DNA from 2 places in the Marinicrinis lubricantis genome. Region 1 is predicted to be linked to the other one. Evidence: predicted binding sites of a transcription regulator. Region 1 holds the regulator's gene; the other holds the start of a gene.

Region 1 (3,156 bases):
CATGCTCGATAATTTGCTTGACGACACTATGCAAATTGTCTATGATCTCGGTTTCGGATTGGCCTAAAGTAATTTGATTCGAAACCTGGAACAAATTGCCTAACGCTTCGCTGCCTTCACCATAAATCCCCCGTACCGCAAGACCCACCTGGTTCACAGCGGATAGAATCCGATTAATTTGCTGCGTCAGCACTAATGCCGGAAGATGAAGCATCACCGATGCCCGAAGTCCCGTACCGACGTTCGTCGGGCAGCTTGTCAAATAACCCCTAGTCTCACTGAATGCATAATCCAACTGCGATTCAAAGATGTCATCGATTTGATTCGCCAAACTCCATGCCTCTTTGATTTGGAAGCCTGGATATAAACATTGAATGCGAAGATGGTCTTCTTCGTTCACCATAATGCTGATCGATTCGTTCTCGCTGAGAATGACGGCTCCGTTCCTCGATTCATTCGCCAGGTTCGGACTAATCAGATGCTTTTCCACCAGCACTCTGCGCTCCAGCTCGTTCATTTCCGAGAGCTTCAGCAGCTCAAACTCTCCAATATTCTGAATGGAGGAATCACGTAGAAGCTTCTCGCTTTGATTCAAAATTTCTTCGGACTGCTGATTCGTTGCCAGCATCGGAAAGGGATACGAACGAATGTTGCGCGCCAGACGAATTCGGCTGCTGATAACGATGTCTGATTCGGGTCCGTTCCCTCTCATCCATTCACTTTGCGCATTTTTGATAAAACGACTGAGCGACATAAGTAGCAGCCTCCCCTCTACATCCCCGAAATTTTTCTTTCCAATTCACGAATTTGATCTCGAAGCTTCGCAGCTGCCTCGAATTCCTCCATTTGAATGGTTTGCTGGAGCTGCTGCTTCAGCTGATCAATTTCGCGGCGATATTTAATTTTCCCGCCAGATCTAGCGGGCACCTTGCCCTGATGGGCGGTAGTGCCGTGAATTCTGCGAAATAAAGGATCTAACCGACTGGAGAAGTACTCATAACAATCGCTGCAGCCAAAACGTCCAATCTTGCCGAATTGAGCATAAGTGAGTCCGCATGTCTCGCAGCGCAGCGGCTTCTGAGCCGCACCAAATGAATTCGCAGATGGTTCATAATCCAGCAAGCCGGACAATAAATTATGAATGGAGAATCCATTGGATGAGCCCGGGATTTTATCTCCCTTTTCGCGAGCACATACTTCACAAAGGTGAAATTCCGTTTTCTCGCCGTTGACTATTTTCGTAAAATGTAATGAAGCCGGTCTTTTTCCGCATTCCTGACAAATCATAAGCTGCGCGACCTCCTTTATATCATTCTATTCAAGTATGCTCTTCCTTACCCGAGAGGATAAGCGAAAGGCCACAAAAATTACCTGGTCAGAATGGATATCAGCATGGCTTTCAGCAGTTTAGCCCGAATTTGGTCCCGAAGTGGGAGCTTTAACGCGAGCACGTCTCTGCACATTGCAGTTCTCAGCAAATTCGCTTCACGCGGTGATACAATCTCGGCTTCCTCCAATTGATAAATAACCCCTTCTGCGGCGCTCTGATCGATTTGTTCACCGATGCTTTGGAACAAGTAATGGTCTATACTGCAGTCCTGCGGGAGAGTAATCTTCTGAATACGAATGTATCCGCCGCCGCCTCGCTTGCTTTCTACGACATAGCCCTTTTCCAAAGTGAAGCGTGTACTGATGACGTAATTGATTTGCGAAGGGACACACTGAAATTCATCCGCCAAATCATTGCGCTGAATTTCAATCATTTTATTCGGACTCTCCTGCAGTATTTTCTTCAAATACTGTTCGATAATATCCGAAATGTTGCGCACTGATGCTGTCGCCTCCCTTATCAAGACATCGATTTCGCTAACCATTTATATTGACTTTGACTTTCTTTGACTTTAGGTTGACTTTATTATACTGCACTTTTTTTATCTTTGCAATAGCTCGCTTTATTAGCGCATCTATATTTATTTTAGGCGATTATTTAAGGAAATATCCTCGTCGTATTTGAGATTGGAGATGATTTTTCAATTAAATAGGCAACGTTTCATAACGCCAAAGGCGAACCATTCGCGTTTTAAGCCGTAGGTTCGCCTGCTGCAGCGACCAACTATCCATCCAGCCGTTCCATCAGGCTGCCGAATGTATAGCCTAAGTTATAGAATGTTTCAGCCAACCATTCCAACCCTTCAATATATAGAATAGCCATGTTCAACACTACAATCGCCGCGATGGGGATGATGACAGGAAGCAATCCCTTGATCCATTTATCAACTTTATCTTGTTTCAATTGGAGGCTCACCTCTTATGTATTCATCTTTACTGCAGCCCTTTCGTCTTCAAAACCGATCATCTTTACCGTATTATATTCCAAATCGTACTGTCGAAACACGAATTTCATCGTTCCATTAAGAATAGCCCTAACCGCGATGAATCGTCGGCCAATATTTGATCTTAATTGCAATACTTGTGCATCCGCCAATAATCCAATACATAGGTCCGCCAAAAAAATTGTACATGAACCGAATCATCTGCGCATGCCCCATTAGGTGTAGTTGGCGAGACTTGGAATCGATGAATATGAAAGGGAATCCTCGCTTTTGACACAAACCATCCGGCGGAACCATTCTATCTTTTTTCAGAAAAAAACGGCCGCCGCAGCCTATTACTCACTGCAGACAACCGTCTTCTTCACGATTTATTTTGGGTTGAAGGTCAGTACAGTTAACCTTCCTGGTTTGTAACATGACAATTCGGAATTCATTCATAAAGGAAAGGGACGGAAATATCCATTTCCGTAATATCCAATTTCGCCGTGCTCGATAATGAATTCTCCATGACTTATGCTTTAATGTGGTGTCCTAGCCCCGAAATGACCGTCATTTGCATTGACACCTACCATCATTTCATTATGACGTTGTTTGTGGCGCTACCCGATGAAGCGTACCTTGCTCATAGGCGTATGCCAGTTTAATTAATACCGGTTCACTGAAGGCTCTTCCTAAAAATTCAATCCCTACTGGGAGGTTCTCGTCCGCTGTATAACCCGCAGGAACAGTCACGGCCGGAAAGCCTGAGAATGGGCTTAAGCGATTATTGCTGCCAGCCGATTGATTTTCACCTATTTTTGCCGCGGTATTCGTAGACGAAGGA
Region 2 (3,156 bases), on a different contig from region 1:
CATGTGAGCCAAAGTTTGAACATCGGTCAGATCGTTGATTGCTACAATTTCCACTTCCGAATTGTTTAACGCTGCACGGAACACGTTGCGTCCGATACGTCCAAATCCGTTAATACCTACTTTTACCATCGTAATTCCTCCTAAAGGTTTTAAAGTTTTATATATTTCAAGACGAGACATAAGTCTCATCGAGAATGTAACGTGAAGTTATGATTCAACTATGATTTCGGCAGCTGCTTGATCGGTGACCAGAACATCCTCATGTCCAAACCGAAGAACCGCTGCAATGGCTTTGCCTTTGCTCTTCCCGCCTGCAATGCCGATAACGACTTCCGTTCGCATAATATCTTCGATCCTAAGGCCGACCGTCGGAATATTGTGGACAACCCGCCCCTGTTCATCGAAGTAATATCCGAATGCTTCCGCCAAGGCTCCATCCTTCTTCAAGAGTTCCAGACCGCTGGCTTCGGTTTTACGCCGTTTGGCCATAGTCATAGCATCCCCGATCCCGTGAAGCACAATGCGAGCTCTACGGATCACATCAATAATTTCTTGAATGTTCGGGTCCTGCATCAGCGTATGGTAAGCTTCTTCTCCCAGATGATCCGGTACGTGAAGTAAACGGTAACTGCAGCCGGTCTTGGTCGCCATGATTGAAGCGATGGTGTTGGCTTGCAGCTCTACTCTCTCGCCTAATCCGCCTCGGGCCGGAACGAACACATTTCCCTTCCACTGTGAGGAAACATTGAGTCCATTCGCAACCTCGGCCATGGTGGATCCACCGGCTACGGCGATAATATCATTCGCGGCAGCAAGCTTTCGGAACACTGAAGCTCCGGCACGGCCTAATTCCTTCTTCACCAATTCGGAGCCATCGGAATCACCCGGTACGATGACTACCTGCTTCAATCCGAATTTGTCGCAGATTTGCTTTTCCAATTCAGAGAGGCCGAATAACTCTTTGATGTACGGCTGAAAATCATCAAGCAGTCTCTTCCCGTTCTCACTAAGCTTCATTCCGATGCTTTCCGTCTCCAGAAGGCCTTGTTCCTTCAGAATGTCAATCTCACTGCGAAGCGTTCTCTCCGTCATATCCAACAATGCAGCTAAATTTCTACGGCCGATGACACCTGACAGCATGACATGATGCAAAATGGTATACCGTTTTTTCAAGGTCTTCATGAGATCCGGCACGAGTTGTTTCTGAATTTCTATCCATTTTTGCACCTAAAAATCAACTCCAGCCATCTTTTTCAGTTGTTGGACTCGTAATGTCCCGCATCTACATTTTGCGTCCCGCTGTCATCTTTATTTTATGAAAATTATTCTGAAAAAGCAAGCTATTATTTTCCTTGCGCGTCCTCTTGATTTTTACCTTAACATCCTTTAAAATTAATTTTGCTGTCACGAAAACAGCTGCATGTGCGCTCGTGGTCCAATGGATATGACGCAGGCCTCCGGAGCCTGAGATCGAGGTTCAATTCCTCGCGAGCGCGCCATTACATTTTTGCCCTGATCGATTTGTTTGTATTCAACTTTATATTTTTTTGATCATAGTTTGACCTTTCTTGACCTTTTATCAAATTTTAGATATGATAGATACATAGTCGTTTAAAGCTTCATAAACATGTGAACCCTATTGAAGCAACCTATTCGTAATATATAAAGGAGGAACTTCCATGAGTTATATTCCTATGGTCGTCGAACAATCCAACCGAGGAGAACGCGCTTATGATATTTACTCCCGTTTGCTCAAAGACCGCATCGTGTTCCTAGGAACGCCGGTGAACGATGTCGTTGCGAATTCGATCATCGCTCAGCTTCTGTTCCTAGCTGCAGAAGATCCAGAGAAAGATATCTCGCTGTACATCAACAGCCCCGGAGGTTCGATTACAGCAGGGATGGCGATCTTTGATACGATGCAGTTTATTAAGCCGGATGTTTCCACCATCTGTGTCGGCATGGCCGCTTCGATGGGTGCGTTTCTGCTAACTGCTGGAGCTAAAGGCAAGCGTTTCGCTCTTCCGAACAGCGAAGTGATGATTCATCAGCCTCTGGGCGGTGCAGAAGGTCAAGCCAGCGATATCGAAATCAGAGCAAAACGCATCTTGAAAATGCGCGATAAACTGAACCACATTTTGGCCGAACGTTCCGGTCAGCCGCTGTCCAGAATTGAAAAGGACACAGATCGCGACTACTTCATGAGTGCTGAAGAAGCGAAGGAATACGGTTTAATCGACCAAGTCATCGAAAAAATATAAATATACCAAGTCAAAGCTGTCTATGTAGGCAGCTTTTTTATTTGTTGCACCTTCCCCCGAGGATGTATGCTGACTCACCAAAAAAACCAGGTGCATATCTGCACCTGGTTTTGCAATAGATCCAGCTGTTTATTTGTCCTGCAGCGGATAAAATATCACACTCACTGGCAATGAGGATCCAGCAGCCGGGGTTAACTGTATACTGATCTTCTCATCTGCCTCCGTGGTTCTAGCGATCAGCTGTGCACCATCGTACACACTGAGGACACCGGATTTAGGCACCATCTGTGGAATGCCGTTGACGACAACCGGTCCTTTATAATTTCCGCCGCGCGGCATGATCAATACCGCCATATTGCCTGGATTCTCCAGCTCAATGTTGTAGATGACCCCATAATTGCCCATGAGCGAGGTCTCTATTCCCCTCATCGGATCATATCCAGTCATGAACGTATCCAGCTTGCCGTCTCCAATTGTAAGTCTCTGCGGTCTCGATTTATCCGGCATGCTCAGCTTCATATTCACTTCAGAGCCTGTAAACGTACCACGAATGTGCTTCACATAAGGGAGATCCGGATACAATGAAAGTTCATCCGCGTCATCTCCTGGGCGAAGTGCTGCGAATATATATTCCACCGCACCGTCACTTTCCACATCATACAGTACGTTGAAACCTTGGGCAGGATACATTCTTGGCATTTTCACATACACTGCAGTCTCCCCAGGAGCTAAAGTAAATGAATTTTCCGTCTTGTTATCCAGCAAGAAGTCCATCGCTGCATGCTGTCCGAACAATTGAGCATAAAGGGAAGGATACACTTCTCCTTTATTCGTCGTCTTGACCGTTACATTATGATCGGATACATTTTTCGCAAAAATATAGAAATCCGCTTGT

Evidence for each region. Region 1 encodes CtsR, which represses protease genes until heat stress. Its sites were predicted from a motif close to ATGGTCAATAAAGGTCAAACA; they were not measured.
Region 2: a site for CtsR is predicted at 1,556-1,576, ahead of clpP (ATP-dependent Clp endopeptidase proteolytic subunit ClpP). Genes of this name have one in related genera too.

Annotation. Positions count from the first base shown of each region.
Region 1 is NZ_JBHSQV010000173.1:2,570-5,725, reverse strand. It holds gene ACFPXP_RS15930 (protein arginine kinase) at 1-754, opposite strand, end outside; gene ACFPXP_RS15925 (UvrB/UvrC motif-containing protein) at 772-1,287, opposite strand; gene ACFPXP_RS15920 (CtsR family transcriptional regulator) at 1,368-1,829, opposite strand; gene ACFPXP_RS15915 (hypothetical protein) at 2,114-2,293, opposite strand; gene ACFPXP_RS15910 (amidase family protein) at 2,913-3,156, opposite strand, start outside.
Region 2 is NZ_JBHSQV010000149.1:1,329-4,484, reverse strand. It holds gene gap (type I glyceraldehyde-3-phosphate dehydrogenase) at 1-129, opposite strand, end outside; gene ACFPXP_RS11580 (sugar-binding transcriptional regulator) at 208-1,227, opposite strand; tRNA gene ACFPXP_RS11575 (tRNA-Arg) at 1,425-1,499, shown strand; gene clpP (ATP-dependent Clp endopeptidase proteolytic subunit ClpP) at 1,680-2,261, shown strand; gene ACFPXP_RS11565 (stalk domain-containing protein) at 2,391-3,156, opposite strand, start outside.